DNA from 4 places in the Alteromonas sp. 38 genome. Region 3 is predicted to be linked to each of the others. Evidence: predicted binding sites of a transcription regulator. Region 3 holds the regulator's gene; each other region holds the start of a gene.
The links. The regulator FNR, encoded in region 3, switches genes on or off when oxygen is low (the NO sensors DNR and NnrR bind a similar motif). The targets are predictions, from matches to a motif close to TTGATCTAGATCAA.

Region 1 (5,978 bases), 2.8 Mb from region 3:
AGGCCTTCCGTTGACTACACTTAATTTCGTAGATGCATCATCTAGTGTATTTCCAAGAGGATCGGTACTAAACCCGATGAATTCTGCAGCAGCTATAGTAACCTCATCGGGTAAAGTTGATACTTTTCGCGCTCCCACTGTATACATACCAGGGAATTCAAGCCCACCAGCATCAATCACCGCGACCTCATAGTGAAAACTCTTTCCATTTAGAATGTCCAACACAATTACATCAGCTGATTCGCCTTGAGCGACAGAAATAACATGGCTTTTCAATGCAGAATCAGAACAGGCTGAGTTACTCTGACAAACAGTAACCTTTGTCGTAGCATGCGAATAACCTGCGCTGATGATAAGGCCAGCGGTGAATAAGAGAGAAGAAATTGATTTCATAACTTTCCTTGTTTATAAATTTTATTGTAAGTCCTTAGCGACTATTGACGACCGTGTAAATACAAGTAATCACTTTCGCCAACTATCGTGAAAATATCAAACTACGAGGGGGGGGCAACCATTTCCTTAACTAAACCTATCCAACGACGACTTTTCTGAGATATTCAATAACGTCTTTTGTATTCGGTTGTTTGTCCGTCCATATATAGAATGATTCGGCAGCTTGTTCAACTAACATCCCTAGCCCATCTATCTGTGTCTTTACACCCAACTCTGCCGCATCTCTCATAAAACGCGTGGGCGAGTTTTTATAAACCATGTCGTAAACCACTTCACAGTGATGTAAAACACCGCCATCTAAACTACACGGTAACTCATTGCTTAAACTGGCGGCTGTTGAATTGATAATAATATGTGGGGCTACTGTATCGCAGTCTTCTATACCAACAACCTTAACCTTTCCTCCGCCCGTTTCACTTGCCACTATTTCTGCTTTAGCCTTTGTCCTGTTAGTAAGATGTAACGACGCTATACCTGAAGCAATAAGCGGTGCTATTACACCTCTTGCCGCTCCACCTGCACCTATTAATAGCACGCGTTTACCTTGCAGTTGTACACCATGATTAAGTAAATCATTTACTAACCCTACGCCATCGGTATTAAAACCTGCAACGGTGCCATCGCTACGCTTCATTAATGTATTAACCGCTTTTGCATCTAACGCAGCCTGGTCGTCTACGTTGGCAAGGGCAAAGGCATCTTGTTTAAACGGCATAGTAACGTTACAACCTATAGCGTCTGGTTGCGCTAGGAATGCCTTCGCTTCAGGCGTAAAACCATCTTCTGGCGCAAGGATCTTTTCGTAACTAATTTGCTCGCCACATTGCTTAGCGAACATTTGATGAATAGTTGGTGATAGACTCTGAACAATAGGGTTACCGAAAACGGCAAACTTTTTCATTGAATTGTTATTAATAAGGCTGTCTGTCATGGGAATGTCTAACTTCTTTAAATCGATACGAAAGGAAAAACCTGCTGTGTCAGAGACTACACCATATTACCGAATAGGTGGAGAGGATAAGGTACGCCTTTTGGCAAACCGTTTTTATGACATTATGCGTGATGATCCTATTGCAAAAGAGCTTTACGCTATTCATCCTCAGCCAACAGATAGAATCAGAGAAGTGTTTTTTCTTTATTTAAGTTTATGGTTAGGCGGACCTGATACCTATCAGCAGCAATATGGTCACCCACGGCTACGTTCACGACACCTTTCTTTTAGTGTTACCCCAGAATTAAAAGACCAGTGGATGTACTGTATGCGAAAAGCCATGCACGAGTCGGTTGATGACCTTCCTTTGGCGCAGCAACTTCTTAACGCGCTAGATCAACTTGCCACGCATATGATTAATACTAAATAAAAAGCGCTCCGTGAGATACGGAACGCTTCAGATTAAGATTCAAGGTTATCCGAGCTTAATAAGCCACTTATATAAACGTAACTTACCTCATTAGATGAATCTTAGAATGTATAGCCTACAGACAAAGTATAAACCCAAGGGTCAATATCAATGTCGTTTACTCTACCTTCTGCACCACCTACGGTAAATGACGCTTCGGTATTAATATCGATGTAACGTACTGACGCATTAACATGCCACTCTTTATCTATTTGATAGTCCATTCCCACTTGTGCAGAAATACCTACAGAATTATCTAAAGACAAATCTTCAAGGCCTGCTTCTTTATTTGCAGCCGTAAATGACTCATCAAAGATAAAGGTATAGTTTAAACCTGCACCAATATAAGGTTGAAAAGCAGCATTAGCATCGTTGAAGTAGTAGTTAACAGTAACAGTTGGGGGTAAGTGCGTGACTTCTCCCAATGTATTACCTGTCCCTAGTGGATCGTTAACTGAAAAATTCACGTCGTGAGTAAACGGCGTTGCGGCCAACAATTCAACATTGATATTGTCGGTGATGAAATAAGCAACGTTTAATCCTAACTGGGTATCGTTATCGATAGTCAGTGCTACACCTAAATCGCTACCACCGGCAATGATGTTAGAGGATGATTCGTCGGGCGCAACGGTTGTTAATCCACCACGAACTATCCAATCACCCTTTTCATGAGCAGAAGCAAAAGGAGCGGCAAGCGCTAAAGAAATACATATGGCTGAAAGTGTGTGTGTACGCATTGTGTGTCTCTTGTGTGTTTAATGATAATGACGACACTGTAAACGTTTAAAAAGAAAATAATTTGATCCAGCGCAAGGTGCAATCTAGCTACATACCTTGGTAATGAGGGAATTTGATGTGGATCAAGGGAATGGCACCACAGGAAGAACCCATGGTGCAAAATATTACCAGTTTGTAGGCTGAAGCCAATCAGTTAGCTTTGCTTCCGCGCTACCTGGGGCTGGAGTATAGCAATACTCCCATCGGGCAAGTGGTGGCATAGACATTAAGATTGATTCGGTTCTACCACCAGTTTGTAACCCGAACAAGGTGCCTCTATCGAATACCAAGTTGAACTCTACATAGCGACCACGGCGATAAAGCTGAAAGTCACGCTCTCTTTCACCGTATGAGGTACTTTTTCGCTTTTCTACGATAGGTACGTAAGCATCGACAAAACCATTACCCACTGCCTGCATAAAGTTAAATGAAGTTTCAAAACCCCAATCATTTAAATCGTCAAAGAATAAACCGCCTACACCACGTGTTTCATTGCGATGCTTTAAGAAGAAGTAGTCATCACACCACTTCTTATATTTCCCGTACACGTCTTCACCAAAGGGAGCACACAATTTCTTCGCGGTATTGTGCCAATGCACGACGTCGTCTTTAAAGGGGTAAAACGGGGTTAAATCGAACCCACCGCCAAACCACCAAATAGGGGCTTCACCTTCTTTTTCGGCAATAAAAAAGCGTACATTTGCATGAGACGTTGGAATATAGGGGTTGTGTGGGTGAATAACTAACGAGACCCCCATGGCTTGAAAGTTTCTACCCGCAAGTTCCGGACGGTTAGCCGTGGCAGACGCCGGCATTTGGCTACCAAACACGTGAGAAAAATTAACCCCACCTTGCTCTATTACTGCGCCGTTTTTAATAACCCGTGAACGCCCGCCACCACCTTCCTCGCGAACCCAAGAATCTTCTTTGAACTGCCCTTTACCGTCGGCAAGTTCTAAGGTTTGGCAAATGTTGTCCTGCAAAGACAATAAGTACGCTTTTACTTGTTCTATTACTTCACCGGCGTCTTTACCGTCTAACTGTTGATTTACGTGTTGGGGGTCAATCATGATCTTATTATCTCTCCGGTGTCGCCGTCACGGATGGTACTGGGTTTAGCGTGGCCACCTACTTCCCCATCAATATAGAAAACACTATCACCAAATATATTGATTGCATCCTGCTGCGTGATTGCGGGTTGTTGGCCAGTTAGGTTGGCACTTGTAGATACAAGTGGCTTTTCTAGCTTTTCACATAAAGCTTTAACCACTGGATGGTTGCTGACTCGAACCGCTATTTTTTCATGCTTGCCAGTTAACCATTGTGGCGTCGACGCCGACTTAGGTAGCAGCCAAGTATTTGGCCCAGGCCAACTAGACACAATTTCAGTACGTCTGTGCTGAAGTATGGCTTCATCATTTATATAAGGTAATAACTGAGAATAGTTAGCGGCAATCAAAATTACCCCTTTTTCTATGGGGCGCTGCTTCAATGCTAAGAGCGCTAACACAGCCGCTTCGTTGTCTGGGTCACAGCCTATGCCCATAACCGCTTCGGTAGGATAAACCAATAAGTCACCATTTTTAAACGCGGATACAATTGGGTCGCTAGTGTCTACTTGCCCCTTGGTCGGGATACTCATTAGTGTTTTTCTCTGTAGGTGTTATTTATCGTCTTTTTTGAAGCCACACGCTGGCTGAGGGCAACAAATTTGGCCTTTCTTTTTAATCAGAACGGTCCAGCCACAATCGGGGCATGTTTCATTTACTGGCGTGAAATTTAGCACATAACGACAGTGGGGATAATGGTCACACGCAAAAAACTGCTTACCGTATTTATTGGTGCGGGACGCAAGTTGTCCTTTTTTACACTTAGGGCAAGTAACGTGGGTGTCTTCTTGCTGTTTAATTGGCGAGATATAGTGGCATTCAGGAAAATTGGTACAGCCTATAAACATACCAAACCGCCCCTTCTTGATAGCCAAGGTAGAATCACATTCTGGGCAGGAAACTCCATCAAGTAGTTTTAATAAGGTAGTTTGTTTATCGTGTAATGGCTTGCTGAAATGACAGTCTGGGTAACCGGTGCAGCCAATAAAAGGGCCTGATTTGCTGTTTTTTATATGCAGTGGTTTACCGCAATCGGGACAATCACCGAAAGCGTCTTCTAAGGCATGTTCGTGCGCAGAGAAAAGTGAATGATCAATTTTCGACATAAACCAGCAACTAGCACGACATGAAGCACATTAGTGCAACACGCCGTCAGGTTCATCAAATAATAAATCTTCCATTTGTGCGTAGGCTTTTTCTTTACCTGGCACATTAAACAGTACCATTAGCACTACCCACTTTAGGTCTTCTAAACAGAATTCAGAAGAGTCTATTTCCATTACCCTGTCTATTACCATTTCTCGCGTTGACGCATCTACCACGCCCACTTGCTCTAAAAATAACAAGAAGCCACGGCACTCTACGTCTAATCGCATCTGCTCTTCATGCGTATAAATACGACTGAGGCTGGTACTAATCCCTTTACAAAAATAAGGCTTAATATCTGTTTCTTGCAAAGCCGCTAGCTTTTCAAGCCACGCTAATGCTTTGTAGATTTCATCATGATGGAAACCCGCGCGTACCAACTCCTCGGTAAGCTCGTCTTGATCGACTCGAATTTCAGTTTCACTGTGAATGAAGTTTTCAAACAGGTACATGAGGATATCGAACATATTATTTTCCCCTCAATTTAATGTAGCCACCAGGGACAGCAGCTACTAAACCACGCAACTCATATTCTAATAATGATGCCATAACCTCATTAACAGGAGAGGTACAGCGCTGCGCTATAACATCAATAGCGGTGATGTCGTAATCCACACTATCTAATAATTTATCGGTTGCCAAGTTATTCACTTCACTTTTTTTACTTAACGCTTCGTTCTGGCATTCTCTCTCACCAGTCGACACTACAATTTCATCGAAAATGTCATCAACACAGGTTACCAGCTTAGCGCCTTGCTGAATTAACCAATGACATCCTTCGGAGTAAGCATGGAAGATACTTCCAGGAACTGCAAATACTTCACGCCCCATATCTGCGGCCAAATTCGCAGTTATCAAGGTACCACTCTTTATTTTTGCCTCTATGACTAGGGTTCCAAGTGACATAGCAGCAATTATTCGGTTTCTTCGGGGAAAATGCCAAGGCTTAGCAGATACACCTGGAAAGAACTCGGTAATACAAGCGCCCCCTGCATTCACGATGTCCCGGTGTAGTGATACATTTTTAGGGGGGTACACAATATCAGGCCCCGTCCCCATTACCGCAAGGGTGCCACCTTCGCACACCAAACCA
Region 2 (5,978 bases), 230 kb from region 3:
ATGGCTGACAACACTACACTCATCATTGACCGTTTAACCAAGCAGTAATCTTCACTATGACACAACCCATGCCGTCTAATAAGTTAGCTAAAAATACACTGCTATTAGCCGCAGCTGCCATTGGTTTTGCGCAAACCGTTCTGTTCGCAATTTTAGCACCGCTGGGTAGAGAAATTGGCCTAATAGAAGTGCAAATTGGCGCCATTATTTCTTGCTCATCTCTCACATTATTTTTAATCAGTCCTTTGTGGGGGCGTGCTAGCGATCGCTGGGGTAGACGGAAAGTACTCTTAATAGGATTGTTTGGTTATTCTGCGGGTACTTTGGTTTTCGCGGGTGTATTCCAAGCTGCACTATTAGGCCTTCTAGCTCCTTTAGCAGCGCTTGTCTTACTTATCATTACGCGAGTGGGCAATGCCACGGTAATGGCTGCTGTATCGCCTTCAGCAAGTGCCTACATGGCAGATATCACTACGGTAGAAGAGCGAGTAAAGGGGATGGGCGCGCTAGGTGCTGCAACCAATATTGGCTCAATTTTGGGGCCTGCCATTGGTGGGTTGTTGGCCAGTATAAGTTTACTTACGCCGCTTTACTTTTCTGTGGGTGTAACCGTTGCCGTCGCGGTATTAGCCATGTTCTCTTTGCCCGTATTGCCTAAGCCTACACATACTTCAGCACCCAAGAAGCTTAAATACACTGATCCTAGAATATTTCCATTAATAGTAGCAGGCGTATTGTTGTTTATGGGCTTTGCCATCGTTCAGCAAACTATAGCCTTTCGGTTTCAAGACACCTTCGGACTAAACAGCACCCATACCGCCAAAATTGTAGGCTTCAGTTTAATGATTTCTGCCGCATCTGCGTTGTTGGTTCAAATGCTGGTTATTCCTCGATTAAAGCTTCGCCCTTTCACCTTATTACGGCTCTCAATGCCCATCATGATGATAGCGTTTGCTATCTTAGCTTCTGGTGAAACTAAACTTCAATTTATGTCAGCCATGTGCGTATTGGGTTTGGGGTTAGGCATAGCGGGGCCGGGTTTTATGGCTGGGGTATCGGTAGCGGTATCATCAGATGAACAAGGTGCTGTAGCAGGCATCGCTGGCGCCTGCCCACCTTTGGGGTTCGCAGTAGGCCCGCTTTTAGGCTCATATCTTTACGCTATAGATGCCTCGCTGCCCTACTGGTTTTCGTTCAGCTGTTATTTGTTGGTGTTTTTCTTCACGCTAAAATTTAAAACACGCCATTAAAACAGGCTATGGCATTAACTGGGCTCACTACTTTCTACTGGTCACTTCTAGTGGTAACTTTCTACTTAAATCGTTTTACTAACGTCTATGTAAGGCTCTTGATAAACAACAGCGCTGCTAAACATGCGCTATTTTCTGACCACAATCTCTTCGGCTTCTGTTACCGTTTTTGCGTCGGCCCGTTCAATAACTTTAAGTAATGTAGTTTGAATAGTTTCATCGGTTCTTGCGTCAGTCTTGCTGGCAAACTTCTGCTCTTGTGGCGCAACGCCTTCTTCGGCAATAAATCCCATCACTACTTCGTTTGCACAATCAGGCGTTTCGCCATAATACGTTAAAGTAATTTGTGGGTAGCCTTGAAATCCTTTCTTTACCCTTTTAGCAATGCGTTTTGTCGATTTATCTAAATTCATAATAGCTCTGGTAGGTCATTGTTCTAATGTTCAAAGCATTACATGTAACCTGTTCAATGTCGCAGGTTATTTACTAATAAATACCTAATTCACGGTAACTGGCATAACTGTTGGCTATTAAAAGTGGGTTATTATGAACAAGAAAGCTGATACAACGACGGCAAGGCCCACCAATGCACACCATGCATTACTGTGCTGATTACTACTACGGCCACCAAAATTTCGGCCTTCACTTTCCCGTCCGTTCTCACTTTCTGAGCGCCGTAGATTATTTTGTTTTGGGTATCCGCCAAACGTGACCGCTTTGCAAATAGGCCAACCTACCCAATAGCAAACTGTCCAAAAAAACAATTCAATAATTAGGTAACCAGCTGCCCTGAAGAGACCTTTGGCTACTTCCCCTACAATAACTTCTTCCATCATCATTCCCACGTGTATGTGACGCAGTTTGAGCCGCTTATAGATGCTTCTAGGTGAATTGAAAGCGACACGCCCGCTGCATTTAGCTTAAGAGCAGCATAAGCAATAGCTGCTTTGCTGACAAAGAGTGAGGTGTAACGAGATATGTTGCGTGCCTTTCTAGGTGTAGTCTTTCTAGGCGTAATCTAGAAGCTCAAAAATGGGCGTATAAGTTTGTGCTACTAAATTGCGCTAAACGAAAGCTTTAGCGGGCATGCTTCGTTAATCCAAGGTTATGTTTTTGACGTTTGCACATCGTTTTTTAGTACCAGTACGATTAGCAATATAATTGCTAACGGCGGCACGAGTGCAGCAAAGAAAGCTACGACTGCGGTAAGATTAGGCGATTGGGTTTTTCGCTTCCCTAAGTAATAGCCAAGCGCAGCCATGAGTAAAGCAAATACAACAATAACTTGCCCAAACAATGTCGCATTGATATTCATAACAAGCGTTCCATTTTATTATCTTAGTAAAATCAACCTTAGCGGAGGCGATGGACGTCTTACCATCGCCTTTACGTAAAGTTGAATATTTTTACACGAGGAGTTAAACGATAAAGAAGCGAGTGAAAGTGTAGCTTAGTTAACGTTAATGCTGCCTTTGTCTATCTGTTGTACTGCGGTGTATGGAATAACAATAGTGTCAGCCACAATAGAAAACGCTGCATCAATAACAAAGAAAGGGACATTCCCAAACGTAGAACCGATATTTTCACGTCGGCTTGGTTCACCGTTTAACAAACATATATTGTATGAAAAACCACTATATACACGAGGTATTTCTTCGCAGTAACTTTTCTTACCTTGATGTTCAATTTGAACATGGTTGTTGTCAGGAGAAATTGTTTTCACAGTCGCACAAGAGCAACATGCTAAAGATAAGATGGCGAGAGGTAAAACTTTCATATACTACTAATTCCATTTATTAAGTAAGCATTATCAAACTAATGCTGATTTCATCAAGAGTTTCATTAATCACCGGCACCATTAATCACCGGTCACCTTAGCGAACGGCAATGAGGGGTATCATTGCCCGGCCCAATACCCGATTAAGATACCCAATTAAGATACCCGACTAAAATTCACGACAAAGGCGTGAGTCATATTCATTTTTTAATGTTATCACTGCCTGGAGTTCATATTCAAATCCGATGCAGTTTAATCATTAAACTGTTATGTATTTAAATCAAACATTCAAAATGTTTGATAAAGGTCAAATTGTTCAATAAATAAACGACGTATTCTATTGGTGTGATAGCATCTTTTATTGAGCGAGCATCAAGTGACACATTCAACCAAAGAACAAATAGATGCGATGCATGTTGGCGTTATTGTGGCGGTAAGAGGGAGTATTGTTGATATCCGTTTTACTAATCAACTGCCAGACATCCACACCATCATTTACGCTAATGACGGTAAAATAACGTTAGAAGTGGTTTCTCAACTCTCGGCAGAAAAGGTACGCACTATTGCGCTAACGCCTACCCAGGGCTTAGCTCGCGGTATGTTAGTAAAAAGTTCACAAGGCCCGCTAAAAGTGCCCGTTGGTCCTTCAATACTCACCAGAATGTTCAATGTGTTTGGTGAAGCTATTGATGGCAAACCCTTTATTAATAACACAGAGCGGCGCAGCGTTCATCAATCCCCTCCTCCCCTTGTTAGTATTTCCAGCCAGCTACAGATATTTGAAACCGGCATAAAAATCGTTGATGTTCTGTGTCCGCTTGAGCGAGGCGGAAAAGCGGGCCTATTTGGTGGCGCTGGCGTGGGCAAAACCGTTTTGCTCACCGAAATGATCCACAACATGGTAAGCCACCAACAAGGCGTAAGTATATTTTGCGGTATAGGCGAACGCTGCAGAGAAGGTGAAGAGCTTTATCGCGAGATGAAACAGGCTGGAGTGTTAGACAACATGGTTATGCTATTCGGGCAAATGAACGAACCTCCTGGAAGCCGCTTTAGAATAGGTCACAGCGCGCTAACCATGGCTGAGTACTTTCGTGATGACGAAAAGAAAGATGTGCTATTACTCATCGACAACATATTTCGATTTATTCAAGCGGGTTCTGAAGTGTCTGGCCTAATGGGCCAAATGCCATCACGAATGGGTTACCAACCCACCCTCGGCACTGAATTATCAAGTTTAGAAGAACGTATCGCCAATACACAAAACGGTGCCATTACGTCTATTCAAGCAGTCTATGTACCTGCTGATGACTTTACCGATCCAGCAGCGGTGCATACTTTTTCTCACCTATCAGCAACCTTAGTACTATCACGCAAACGCGCTAGTGAAGGCTTTTATCCTGCCGTCGATCCGTTGCAGTCAAGTTCAAAACTAGCTACGCCTAATGTGGTTGGTGATAGACATTATCAAATAGCACAACAGGTTCGTCATATTCTTGCCCAATACAATGAATTAAAAGACATCATTGCCATGTTGGGGTTAGAACAGTTATCTAAAAGAGATCGAAATGTTGTGGCAAGAGCCCGTCGATTAGAGCGCTTTTTTACTCAACCATTTTTCACTACCGAGCAATTTACTGGCATGAAAGGAAAGTTCGTGACTATCGAACAAGCATTAGAAGGTTGCGAACGCATTTTAAGCGGTGAATTTGACGAGCATCCCGAAAGCGCGTTGTACATGATTGGCGATATTAATGACGCGATTAGCGGTCATAAAGCACCTAAAACAGCATCAGATGAGGCACATCATGCAGGTTAATATTCTTTTACCCAATCAAATATTTGCCCAGCTTTCAGGCATCAGCAATCTGATTGTTGAAACCCCTTCAGGAAGTTTTGGCATTCTGCCTCACCGTTTAGATTGTATCACCCCCTTGGTACCAGGAATTTTAACTTATCAATGTAATAACCAATCCCCGCAGTTTATTGCTATTGACCAAGGGGTGTTAGTGAAAACGGGAAAGCAAGTCTCTATTTCCGTTAGAAGAGCAATAAGTGGGAAATCCCTTGAAACCTTGCAACAAGCGGTTACCCAAGAATTTATTCATCTGGATGAAGAGCAACAAGCCCTGCGGGCTGTGTTAGCTAAGTTGGAAACCGGGTTTCTCAAACAATTTTCATCACTGTCTCAGCAGTAGCTTTATGGATAAACCACCCATTAAAGCTAAAAACAATAAAACGCCACGCTCACAGAACATGTCTCATCAAGTAGAAAAGAAAGTGGCATTAAAGTTATATGCTAAGCGCCATAAACACCCAGGCGTGTGGTTTGGATTAGGGTTAATGGGTATTGTGGGTTGGTCTGTAGCACTTCCCACACTTTTGGGTATTGCATTAGGCATTTGGCTTGACGCCAGTATTAGTGATTCTCGCGCTTATACGCTTATATTTTTGCTGGCAGGGTTAACGTTGGGCTGTTTTATTGCGTGGAATTGGGTTAGCAAAGAGTATGCAGCAATGCATAGCCCTACCGTCACCATGAAGGCCAACACTAAGGCTCCCACTAAGGCAAACACTGTGCCCAAAACGAAAACAAGTAAAGAAAACGAATAAGGAGCTACTTAGCAATGATACCCATCGAAAATTTAAGTTTAACCTCACTTATTTTGCCTTTTCTAATAGGCACAATGCTAGGTTGCTGTTTTTTCTATGCCCTGTGGTTTACCGTGAAAAAAGGCATGAATGCCACGCAGCCAGCGCTATGGTTCTTAAGTAGCTTATTGCTACGCATGGGGACGGCAATCAGTGTTTTTTACTGGGTGGGTAATAATGATATTTGGCGTCTATCAGCCTGCTTGGCAGGTTTTGTGATAGGCAGAATATTAATGACTAAAATCACTAATAACGCCAATCCTACCGGCGCAGAAAAAGGAGCACTACATCATGCACCT
Region 3 (5,978 bases):
TAGCGAATGCATTTATACGCATAGATTTAACGGAAGCGGCAAATGTGTGCGATATGTCAGTTCAGCTTGAAACAAAAAGTGAATACTTAACCGCCAGTTATACAAAAGAAGAGCTGAATTTTATCTATGGTCAATATGAAGCGTTCTTCAATGAAATGGGCAGCTTTTTATCGTTCTTAATGCCAACCGTTAAAGGGTTGATGTTGCAATTCGATGATAGAAACTTAGATTATATTACCCCAGAAGGGCTGCATATCAACAACGGTATACTTCACCTAGAACAAAGCGAAATCAACGAAATCAAAGGGCTTACCTTACCGAAAGCCCCACTTCGTGTTACCGCTATGGCATCAAGCTAACAGTTGATACTTAATTTGCTCAGCAATTCGGGTGATGGTTTCTTCACCCTTTTCGCATAGCTCTTGTGCACGATGAAATTCCATAATACCCACATCCGTTAATTGGGGCTCTATAAGAATATCCGGCGGATCGCCCGCTAAACGTGAACGTGTCACCCTCGCTTGAAGTATCTCCAGCGAACTACTCATTACACTTAAAATCCCTGGTGGGTTACCTCTGGGGACTTTATTAGGTGGTGGAGAAATCGTTTCTTCTATGGCCTCAATAGCGTCGCTAGCAACCCCTTCTTTTTGTTCGGTGTGCTTGCTGTCGGTTTCCGTTTCTTCTTTTTCTTTACTGTCAGGTGAAAACCATTGCTTAAGCACATTTTGGCTTTTAGTGAAAAAGTCTTCGGTTTTTCTTTGGTTCTCTTCGTGATCTAGTCGTAATTTTTCAAGCCTAAGTGGCCTGAAGTCAGCATTAAGGTTCACGGCAATCACAAAATCGGCACCAAGCTGTCGACATAGATTAACAGGCACTGGATTAACTACCGCACCATCAACTAACCAACGGTCGCCATGAGCCACTGGGGCAAATAGTGCAGGAATAGCGCACGAAGCTTGAATGGTGTTACCAATTTCGCCTGAACTGAAAACCACTTCACGGCCCGTGTACAAATCGGTAGCCACCGAGGCGAACGGTTTTTCCATTGCTTCGTAGGTTGGGGCACAAAATTCACTGGCAAGTTTATCAAACACTTTTTGCCCACTAGCAATGCCGCCTCTGCGTAAGCCAACACCCATCAAGGCGAGTACCTGCCAATCTGACAAAGAACAAGACCATTCTTTAAGGCCTTCTAACTTGCCACTAGCGTAGGCTGCACCGACATAGGCACCAATAGAGCAACCTGCAACGACGTCAATTTTAATACCCAGCTTTTCTAACGCTTGAATAATACCAATGTGGGTCCAACCTCTTGCGGCACCCGCACCTAATGCTAGACCAATTTTCATTTAGTTTGATTCCATCAAATTGATAACGTGAACCGTGTCGTCAGAAGGCTCACTTGGCGACGCGAAGGTGGGAGGATCGAAACCAATATCACCGTCTTCAACTGGGCCGTTCTGCGTAGATATACCTTTAAAGTCGTGCAAATTCTGATCGACCAAATGCGATGGTGCTACATTTTGAAGCGCACTAAACATAGACTCAATACGTCCAGGAAAACGACGATCCCAATCTTGTAGCATGGCCTTAACGTTCTGACGCTGTAAATTCTCTTGAGAACCGCACAAGTTGCAAGGAATAATAGGAAATTCTACGGCATCAGAATAACGCTGAATGTCTTTCTCGGTACAATAGGCAAGGGGCCTGATCACAATGTGTTCACCATTGTCGCTAACCAGCTTTGGCGGCATTGATTTAAGCTTACCGCCATGGAACATGTTCAAAAAGAAGGTTTCTAGCATGTCGTCACGGTGGTGGCCAAGCGCAATTTTAGTGGCGCCTAATTTTTTGGCCGTGTTGTATAAAATGCCCCGACGTAATCGTGAACAAAGCGAACACGTGGTTTTACCTTCAGGCACTTTGTCCATAACAATAGAGTAAGTATCTTCTTCTACAATTTTGTATTCAACACCTACACTCTCAAGGTATTCAGGAAGTACATGTTCTGGAAATCCTGGCTGCTTTTGATCTAGATTAACCGCAATAATGTCAAAATGAATTGGCGCGATGCGTTTTAAAAACATAAGAATATCAAGCATGGTGTAACTGTCTTTTCCTCCGGACAAACACACCATCACTTTATCGTTATGTTCAATCATGCCGAAATCAGCAATCGCTTTACCTACATTTCGACGAAGTCGCTTTTGTAGCTTGTTAAAGCTGTATTTTTGTTTGTTTTGAGACGCGGTTAACGGGGCGTCTGCACGGTTTGTGCCTGCACTGGTCATATCAATAGCTTGGTTACTGCGAAAAAAACCATTATACAGTAATCAGGTAAAATTGAATGTGCGAGGTTAAGATTTTTTGTATCTTGTCGGCACTAGCCGCTAGCAAAAAACAATAGCGCAAAAGACTATAGAGCGGTGCTAGCAAACAGTGCCGACAGGCTGTGTACAAACACGTTTGCATTACCGTGAAAGGGGCGAAATAAAGCCGTCTGGTTTTATTGCCAGTACATCACACACAAGTTCATCAATAACATGTTCAGCCGTGTTACCTATAAGGGCCGCGGAAATACCTACTCTGCCAACGGTACCAATGATCACAAGTTCGGCATCGATATCTTTGGCTATTCTTGGAATGACTTTTTCAGGAAGCCCCTCTTTCACATAACAGCGCTCGCTATCGATAGCATACTTTTCGCTGTGTGTGTTCATCTCGAGTTCGTGATGATGCTTTACCGCGTTGTTGTATGTGTCTGGGTCGAACTCAGGAACTTCAATAGCAATATTAAGCGGTGTAGCAGGGTAGCTGTTAACCAAATTTACGTTGCCGCTGAGTAATGCGGCATAATCGTTAGCAATAACTGTGATTTTGTCGTTGAGTAGCGCATGTTCGTCGTCTTCACTGCCTACATTTACCGCCGCAATAATTTCGCCGTTTTCAGGCCATTCATGTTCTTTAACCAACAATACGGGGGAGGGGCATTTTCTAAGGAGATGCCAGTCTGTAGGAGTAAAAATAACGGAGGCTAAATCGTCATGGCGCTTGGTTGCTTTTACAACCAAGTCTATATTGTTATCTATTACGTACTGCACAACAGCTTCAAAGGCACGGTTATTCCACTCAACAACAATATCGGTTTTTTCAAACCCTAAATCGCTAAGGATTTTCCGTAACCAACCCGCATGTTCCTTAGTGACCGCATCGCGCATAGCTTCACGATCATCAGGGCTAAGCATGGTTGTCATATCGTAAGATAAGTCGTAAACCACCAGCATGGCGGTGACAGAGGCACCTGTCTTTTTGGCAAGTTCATATGCACGGCTAAGCGCAGGTTGGGTATCTCTATCGGCTTCAATGACCGCTAAAATACGTTCATACTTAATCATAACCCCTCCAAACATTTTTAGATTTTTGGTTGCTACAATTTAAGTGTAATACCTATTTGCTATTACGTAACTTGTTTTAGATCAAAAGCTTTGATGATTAGCTATTACAGGCGATATTAGGTGCAACCACAGACGTTAAACGTTGTGACATCTCATCAAAATCTAAAATAGTGATGAGTTTACCGTCCACTTGGATAATATTTTCTTTTTGAAAACGGCTTAATAAGCGGCTAATGGTTTCAATAGTTAGACCCAGGTAGTTCCCAATTTCATTTCGGGTCATGGTTAGGTGAAATTCTTTATTTGAAAATCCACGTTCTTCGAAACGTTGAGAAAGCTGAGAGAGGAAATACAATAGACGTTCTTCCGCTGAGCGCTTATTAAGCAACATCATGAGGTCATGATCTTGTTTAATTTCCGCACTCATGAAACTCATTATTTGATGTCTTAACTTCGGAAATTGAACCGACATCTCATCAAGCGTCTCATACGGTAATTCGCACACCATGGCGGTTTCTAATGCCTGGGCATAGCTTTGGTGCTTGTTTTCCCGTAATGCATCGAAGCCGATAATATCGCCAGGGAAGTGAAAACCTGTAATCTGCTCTTCACCATCTGAATTGGTGACGAAAGACTTAAAAGAGCCCGTGCGTACTGCGTAAAGAGAGTTAAATGTATCTCCCGACTTTACCAGCAAATCACTCTTGTGAAGGGGTTTCTTTCGCTCAATAATATCATCTAAAGATTCAATCTCAGTCTTGTTTAGCGCAACGGGTAAACACAAGTGGCTGAAACTGCAATTTTGACAATGAATTGAGAATTGGCTTCCTTTGCTCATAAGTTCAAACTATAAATAGGGTCGACTTAATATAATCTTACTCTTTTGTTTATGAAATTGCTGCATAAATTAAAAAGAGAGCGTAAATAGCCAATATTCCAGAAAAGCATTGTCTTACCACGGGGTGCCTGAAACCGGCTATTAGGTACTGACTACCTGCGCTTGCCGCCAGCAAAGTGGGCAGAGTACCTAACCCAAAAAATAGCATAATGGCAGCGCCGTCAACGGCCGAGCCTGATGCTAATGACCACGTTAACGTGGAATAGACCAACCCGCAGGGAAGCCAGCCCCATATAAAACCATAGGGTAGTGCATAAACCGGGCTTTTGAATGGAAGAAATCGTTTAGATAAGGGCTGAATAGCTTTAAATAACCCGCGCCCCATAGCTTCAATATAATTCAATCCTTGCCACCACTTTCCCAAATAACACGCTAAAAGCACCAGCATAACGCCACTAATCAAAGATAAAACGGGTTTAGCGATAGGCACAAATTCGGTTGCCATTTGGCCGACAGCGCCTGTAATAGCACCGGCTAATGTGTAGCTGAGGATACGGCCAAAATTATAGGCAAGGGTGTAGGGTAAAGCAGGTTCATTACTTGGCGTTACCGTGCGTAGTGCCGCAACAATACCGCCACACATGCCAACACAATGCACTCCACCAGCAATTCCAATGAAAAAGGCAGAGAATATATTAACCTCTGTCATCAGTTTCTTTACGTTGTTGTAACTGCTTTCGCTGCTCGGCTAGCTTCTTTTCATCACCTGATAAATCATCATCAAACAAAATGCTATAGCCCTGTCTATCAAGGTCTTCAAACTGATTGGTTTTAACCGCCCAGAAAAAGATAACCAGCGCCAACGCAACAATGATGATAGCGATGGGAATTAAGACGTAAATGATACTCATGTTATTTACTTAATAACCTCGTTGAATTGGTGACCACAATAATACTACTCAGTGACATGCCAACCACGGCCATCCAGGGAGAGAGTAAACCCGACACCGCAAAAGGAAGAATGATTATATTGTAACCTACTGACCATGCGATGTTTTGCTGAATTTTACGCTTTGCCTGTTTAGCCACTGAAAATAAGGTTGGTACCGACAGCAAGCTGTCTCCCAGCAAAATAACATCTGCCGCTGTTTTGGCTACATCGGTGGCGTTTCCTACCGCAACCGCCACATCTGCACTTGCAAGAACAGGGGCATCGTTTATACCGTCGCCCATCATCATGACTTTGCGGCCTTGCTTTTGTAACGTATGCACCTGAGAATACTTTTGCTCAGGCGATAGGCCACCTTTCGCTAAATTGATAGGTAAGCTGGCAGTAAGTGCATTAACATTATTTTGTGTATCACCACTTAACACCACCAATTGATGTGCATTCAGTGCGTTGAGTGTCGCTAAGGCATCTTGACGCAAGCTATCATTGACGCAGAACGCCGCCATTAATACACCGTCGGCACACAAAAACACATTTGCCGGTATGTCTACCTTAGAGGTGGTTGGTAAGTTACAAAATACGGCTGAGCCCATAGTAAAAACTACGTTGTTTATCTCACCACTAATGCCACCACCTGGTGTAACGGTAAATCCGTTCATGCTATTAGGTGGGGTTTTATTTTGTGACTTAACATTATCGCTGTCGAAGGCACGCGCAATAGGGTGCTCAGAACGAGACTCTAACAATGCGGTGAGCGCCATTACCTGCACCGGATCTACCCCTTTAGCAAACC
Region 4 (5,978 bases), 1.5 Mb from region 3:
ACGACAGCAATCTGCATCTATAGAGCGATTGGTGTTGGAGTGAGTATTGCCGGATCCTACGAAAAAGAACTTACGGAAACTTAACGGTTTAAAAATACTTCATGAAGTGAGACTTACGGGATGGATAAATATATTTAATTCAGTAGGTTAAGTTTTTTTGTGAGTTCGGGAGATATTGGGTGTAGCTCTTGTTTGCGCCACCAAAAGGCGTGTTAAAACTATTCTGTAGTGAGCTTTTTACTTTGAATTTTTTGTTGATTAGCTCTGCTTCCTTGGTATTTATCTAGGTTTTCGTTTAAGTTTAGCGTCTGCGAACGTTAGCCCCTAAGATGGACCCTATCGATGAAAAAACTTTCTAAAGTGCAAATTAAACAACAAGCACTTGTCCTTGATGTCGCGAATATGCTTGAAGAGCAAGGGCGCGCTGAAATTCCCGGCATGGTGCAGTGCTGGTTTGATATGAAATACGAGATGTTCCCAAGTTCTTTATTACTGCGCTTTCAGTTTGAAGATGAACAATCCTTAGCTGCCGCGGAACCGGTATTATTAAAATGGCGAAAGCGATTAAGCGCCGCCATGGTGAAAAAAGGGGTTATTCTAAAAGATATGCGAAGACACCTGGTATTTACTGTAGAAGGGCCTGATGATTAAATCAGGCCTTAAATTGCGCTTTAATGTCATTGCTGCTTAAGCGGGAATAATTTCATTTGAAACTAACCAAGCTTTGGTAACATCGTCTAACGGTTTGTTATTTCTAGATACGTGATAATCAAGCTCAGCAATAACATCATTGTTGAAACGCAAAGCATTTAGCTTGTTTAATTGCGCTTTGGTCAACAACTGCTTTTTATCATCACGAATTAAAAGCACGGCACGATCTACAACACCTAATAACCCTTTAGGGTCTTTAATTTCTCTGATCTTATGCTTAAAGTGCAAAAACTGAGGTTTCCAAAGCGGAACAACAAACCCATCTTCTTTTTCGACCTGCTTTTCGAACGCAGTAAAACAGTCTTCTTCAGTACCAGTATGGAATTTATAGCCCACGTTACTTAAACCATATTCTTCCATCATTTTAATTGAAAACCGGGTGATACCCGCACCAGGGTTTATTCCCTGAATATTAGCGTTCATTTTTTCAATGACAGACGGTTTTAATAAATCCGTAACTTCTGATACTGCAGATTCAGGAATGTAATCCGGTACTCCCCACAAGGCATAAGGTTCATAATGCAAACCGAGCTCTGTTAATGAAATTACTTTCTCAACATTTGCCTTGTATACGCCATGACTAGACGGTAACCAAGCAGACGCTAGTAAGTCAACGTCACCAGATTTGAGCTTTTCAAAGTTAGTTTCATGGGGAGAGTAGATTCTTTGTACATCAAATCCCATACTGTTAAGCACATTCGAAACAAGCGACGCCGCCACGTGGTGAAACGACAGGTTAGTTACACCTATCTTGACGATACTTTTCATAACGTACCTTGATTAACTTTCATCATTTCATCAACGGTAAATTGCTCAAATGCCCCTTTTGTTGCGGCAACAAACTCAGTTAAATGCTTACTTTCATTATGTGCTTGCCACAGTTCACGGGTTTCCCAGATTTCGTAAACCATAAAATGCGCTTGGTTTTCTATACCTTGATGAAGGTCATAGGTGATACAGCCTTCTTCGGGTAATGTCATTTCAACAAGTTTTTTCAACTCAGATTTTACAACATCAATGTTGTCTTTCTTTGCAGTGATATTGGCGACAATTGTTAATTCAGGCATGAAAGGTTCCTTAATAGTGCGGGCATTTGGCGAATAATTAAAAAAATAGAAAAATAAATCAGGCTTAAATGGGTGCATTGCACCCATTTAAAATAGTATTAAGGTTGGTAGCTAAAACGGTAAAGTGTGTAAGGTGGTTTAGCGTTACCTAAGCCTTGGCTGAATGCAGGATGTTGATGCAGTTGATCTTGGGTTACGTAAATATAACCATTACTTACCGCCAAGCTATCAGGCCATGAAAGACGTTTATCTTGAACCAGTATTTCGTAATGGCCCTTCGTGGTTAACCCCACCGCATTATGCTCTAGATCTGTGGCTAAAATTCCGCCACCTGGTGCATAAGCAATACCATCGCTTGGGTTTTTAGGACCATAAACTTCAATGCTTTGTGCCAGTTTTTTGTCTGAATTTTTTGTGTTACTAATGGCTGATGTTGGAATTCTGTAGACTTTTGTGCCAGTAAATGCACCAAAATATAACCAATCGTTTTTATCATCAATGGCAATTGGGTTTAAACCAAAGCGTAACGCGTTGGTTTCACCTTCTGTAGTTTTTGACGCTAATAAAGAAGCTTCAATAACTATATCTCTGTCTTCAGGCATTAATTGTGCTGCGTTTTCCAGTACACGCTTTGACTTGCCAGATTTCAAGTCGACAACAATAATTGCTGGCTTAGTAGCCCCTGCAAAGTTACCGAACGTCATATCGGCAATATAAATTTTGCCGTGTTTTTCATCAATAGAGAAATCTTGGATGAATGAGTTTGGTTGTAGCGATGATTTTGCCAACGTAATAGTTGTGTGAAGCTTATGGGTTACGCTGTCCCAAGCCACTATCTGTGCTGGCGATGTTTCGCTGCCCATATCAAGGATCCACACTACGCCTTCGCTATCGCTGTGAACACCAATAACAGATGTTAATCCCACTTCACCTACTTCTGGGCCATCCGCCCAATCAGGGGTAGGGAAGGGTTGTTTTGAACCATTCGCCATCACTTCAACCACCTTCACTTTAGGGTTGTCTAGTGGATGCATGCTGATAATAGTGCGGCCGCTTGGCGTAATAGTAATGCCACCACCACGATATTCAGTAAATTGAGTAACAGGCTCTAGTGGGCCCACTTCTACTGCATTTGCCAGCGCTCCTACAACACTTGATAAGCCAATAGCCGCAGTAATAAGAGATGCTTTAAATAGTTTCATTGTCTTTCCTGTAATGGAGTAATTAATTCAAAAAGGCCAAATAGCACCGTTGAAGACTGCTGTGTATTTGCACTGGTTTTGGTATTTGCTATGTCGATGAGTAAAGAATAGATGTTAATTGCTAAGTGAAAAACAGTGTTGTTTTTGAATAATTATCAAATTTAATTTGATAATGTTTTTGCGAAGGATACTGCTGAGCATTGAAACGTCTTTTTGCAGACCTGTTGATATTTGATCAATATCAAATGATGCTTTATCGGCATCCGCTATATTAAGTACTTTATAGTCACTACGCTGAGCATCATTGAATGGAATTTAAAGATTATTATCAGATCCTTGGTGTTAAAGAAGATGCTGATTTAAAGGAAATAAAAAAAGCCTATCGTAAGCTTGCCCTAAAGCTGCACCCAGATATGCAGCCTGACAGTAATTCTGACGAAGAATTTAAAGAATTAGTTGAAGCTTATGAGGTGCTTAAAGATCCGCAGCGCAGAGCTGAATATGACGAATTGAAAAAATATGGTGCTACTTCACACGATAATTTTCAACCGCCACCAGGCTGGCAGAGCAATAATGATTTCAATGGTGCTCACACTGGCGGGGACTTTTCAGACTTTTTTAATTCCGTATTTGGCGGTGGTTTTAATCAGGGGCCGCGTAGTCATCAAGCAGACGATTTTTCAGGGTTTAGCAATCACGGCCAAGATGCTGAGATTGAAGTGCCAGTATTCCTTGAAGATTTGTTTTCTGAAGCGCCAAAAACAATTCAGTTTTCCATGCCATCACTAGAAAATGGGCAGATTAAACACGTCAATAAAACCCTAAAAGTTAAGATACCAGTCGGCGTGGTTGACTCAGAGCGGATTAGGCTTAAAGGCCAGGGTGGCAAAGGGCAGGGGCAAGGTAGAGATGGCGATCTCTATTTACACATACGTTTAGTACCGCACCCATTGTTTGATGTTGAAGGGCATAACCTTGTTCTAACTGTACCTGTTTTACCGTGGGAAGCAGCACTGGGGTGCAAGGTTGAAGTGCCAACGTTGACCGGCAAAATTAGTTTAAATATCAAGCCAAATAGTCAAACAGGCCAAAAATTACGGGTTAAGGGTAAAGGGCTTAAAATGAAAACCGGCGTTGGCGATATGATTGCAGTTTTAAAAATCGTTATACCAAACACAACCAGTGATAAAGACAAAGCATTATGGCAACAACTAGCGGAATTAAAACACGACGACCCTCGCTCACAATGGAGTAAAGAAAATGGTTGATACGCTGCTAGTAATATCATTCGAAGAACTTTGCCAAGTAGAACGGTTAAACCAAGAAATGATAGTTGAAGTTATCGATTACGGGATAGCTGAACCTGTTTCAGGCGACGATAAGAACGACTGGATGTTCGATACCAGCAGTGTACGTTGGGTGAAAAAAGCCATAACGTTATATGATCAACTGGAGTTAGATTGGGTTGCGATAGCGATGATTGTTGAGTTACTGAAACAAAAAGAAAAGCTGACAGAGGAGAATGAATATCTTCATCGTCGGCTAACGCGGTTTTAACCTATTTTTACGTTTGTAGTACCTCGTGTTCCGCCATCTTTTTTGTAAGCCAATTGCAAAAATGCGCTATGCGCTTTTGTTTGGGGGAGTTCTTCAGATAAACAAAGTGAGATTTCCAGCGTATTGGGTGGGGAATATCAACGGGCACCACGAGTTGCCCCGATTTTAAGTACTGCCCAATCATAATATCCGACGCTAGCATCACGCCATGGCCTGCAAGCGCTGCGCTAAGCGCAAGATCGCTAGAAGACACTACTGTCTTTCTTAATTTTTTGTTGGAAATGTTTATTTTACTGTGTTCGAAGTATGCCTCCCAATTCGCTCTCTCTTCACCGGCAAGTGCTAGCAGGCGTGTACCCAAAAGATCTTTCACACTGTGCAGCTGCATTTGGGTTTGAAACTCGGGGGAACACGCCGGTACTACGCCATTTTCGCCAAACCTCTCTGTAATAAGGCTATCATCCTGCAACGCAGTGGTAGAGTTATAAAATCGTATCGCTATGTCGATATCACCATTATGTAAACTTTCAATGCGGTTAGATGCTTGAATATTGATATTAATGTTGGGGTATTCATTAAAGAATTCGAACAAGTTGGGCATAAGCCACAAAGCGCAAAAAGCTTGAGTGGAGGTAACGGTTAAACTGCCTTCCAAGGGCTCTTCATGTACTTGATTCAAACCATTAACGATTTCACTAAAGCCTTTCTCACAGGATGCAAAAAGCGTTCTGCCCGGCCCAGTTAATAGCATTTTTCGAGCTTGCCGCCGAAACAGGCTAACGCCTAAATTAGACTCTAACTGCCGCATTTGTTGGCTTACCGCAGCTTGTGAAATATACAACTCCTCTGCTGCTTTGCTGTAGCTTTGATGTCGTGCGGCTACTTCAAAACAAAGCAGGTTATTCAGCCATCGTAATCGTTTGTCCATTGATCATTGTTATATAAGTTCAGCTTATCTTTTAAGTTAGTTTTTATCGTTGGTGAAGTAAAGAGTTAATCGCGACACTTGCTTTACCGAATGAGGAAAAACCTACGAAATTATGTCGAAAAAGGAGTGGCGAAATGAACATGAAAACAAGCGAGGTAGGCGCATATTTGATTGCGTTAAAATATAAGATTTTTAACCTTATGAGTGATGCTGGCCGAGCTGGCGGCCCAGGTTCACTAACGGACGAAAAAGTGCTAACGGTTAACAAAGAAATAGCAGAAGAAAGCAGTAAAAGTAGTAATAAAAAAAGTATGTTGTCAGATATGGGAGATAAGCTGTGCTTATCAAAGTGGAGCGCGTTTAAGTGAGCCCATTTACGCGAATATAGGTAGGTATTCCTCTTTAATATTGGGCTTAGGTATTCCCGTTAGGCTGGTTATTGATGATTGACAGTACATGACAAGTTGGGGCTGCAATTATAATAAGCAAAGTCTTCTATACTTTAAGTCTACT

Region 1: the regulator FNR is predicted to act here: its motif matches at 2,704-2,717, upstream of FLAVO9R_RS20345 (OmpW/AlkL family protein).
Region 2: the regulator FNR is predicted to act here: its motif matches at 3,325-3,338, upstream of atpD (F0F1 ATP synthase subunit beta).
Region 4: the regulator FNR is predicted to act here: its motif matches at 3,212-3,225, upstream of FLAVO9R_RS14760 (DnaJ C-terminal domain-containing protein).

What each region holds. Positions count from the first base shown of each region.
Region 1 covers NZ_LR733300.1:4,700,768-4,706,745, reverse strand. Annotated here, with positions in the region: gene FLAVO9R_RS20360 (hypothetical protein) at 1-393, opposite strand, end outside; gene aroE (shikimate dehydrogenase) at 530-1,354, opposite strand; gene FLAVO9R_RS20350 (group II truncated hemoglobin) at 1,383-1,814, shown strand; gene FLAVO9R_RS20345 (OmpW/AlkL family protein) at 1,916-2,590, opposite strand; gene hemF (oxygen-dependent coproporphyrinogen oxidase) at 2,756-3,700, opposite strand; gene FLAVO9R_RS20335 (Sua5/YciO/YrdC/YwlC family protein) at 3,697-4,272, opposite strand; gene FLAVO9R_RS20330 (DNA topoisomerase family protein) at 4,294-4,845, opposite strand; gene FLAVO9R_RS20325 (DUF494 family protein) at 4,876-5,352, opposite strand; gene dprA (DNA-processing protein DprA) at 5,354-5,978, opposite strand, start outside.
Region 2 covers NZ_LR733300.1:1,677,103-1,683,080, reverse strand. Annotated here, with positions in the region: gene FLAVO9R_RS07250 (MFS transporter) at 57-1,250, shown strand; gene FLAVO9R_RS07245 (hypothetical protein) at 1,379-1,663, opposite strand; gene FLAVO9R_RS07240 (hypothetical protein) at 1,781-2,083, opposite strand; gene FLAVO9R_RS07235 (hypothetical protein) at 2,356-2,565, opposite strand; gene FLAVO9R_RS07230 (YceK/YidQ family lipoprotein) at 2,701-3,027, opposite strand; gene atpD (F0F1 ATP synthase subunit beta) at 3,437-4,846, shown strand; gene FLAVO9R_RS07220 (F0F1 ATP synthase subunit epsilon) at 4,836-5,225, shown strand; gene FLAVO9R_RS07215 (AtpZ/AtpI family protein) at 5,230-5,640, shown strand; gene FLAVO9R_RS07210 (ATP synthase subunit I) at 5,655-5,978, shown strand, end outside; gene FLAVO9R_RS07205 (F0F1 ATP synthase subunit A) at 5,971-5,978, shown strand, end outside.
Region 3 covers NZ_LR733300.1:1,911,388-1,917,365, reverse strand. Annotated here, with positions in the region: gene FLAVO9R_RS08185 (DUF2987 domain-containing protein) at 1-359, shown strand, start outside; gene FLAVO9R_RS08180 (patatin-like phospholipase family protein) at 351-1,352, opposite strand; gene ttcA (tRNA 2-thiocytidine(32) synthetase TtcA) at 1,353-2,294, opposite strand; gene uspE (universal stress protein UspE) at 2,475-3,398, opposite strand; gene fnr (fumarate/nitrate reduction transcriptional regulator Fnr) at 3,496-4,236, opposite strand; gene FLAVO9R_RS08160 (sulfite exporter TauE/SafE family protein) at 4,286-4,945, opposite strand; gene ccoS (cbb3-type cytochrome oxidase assembly protein CcoS) at 4,932-5,147, opposite strand; gene FLAVO9R_RS08150 (heavy metal translocating P-type ATPase) at 5,149-5,978, opposite strand, start outside.
Region 4 covers NZ_LR733300.1:3,390,730-3,396,707, reverse strand. Annotated here, with positions in the region: gene FLAVO9R_RS14780 (hypothetical protein) at 343-651, shown strand; gene FLAVO9R_RS14775 (glycine betaine ABC transporter substrate-binding protein) at 688-1,479, opposite strand; gene FLAVO9R_RS14770 (putative quinol monooxygenase) at 1,476-1,778, opposite strand; gene FLAVO9R_RS14765 (L-dopachrome tautomerase-related protein) at 1,877-2,980, opposite strand; gene FLAVO9R_RS14760 (DnaJ C-terminal domain-containing protein) at 3,289-4,248, shown strand; gene FLAVO9R_RS14755 (chaperone modulator CbpM) at 4,241-4,537, shown strand; gene FLAVO9R_RS14750 (LysR substrate-binding domain-containing protein) at 4,545-5,465, opposite strand; gene FLAVO9R_RS14745 (hypothetical protein) at 5,600-5,833, shown strand.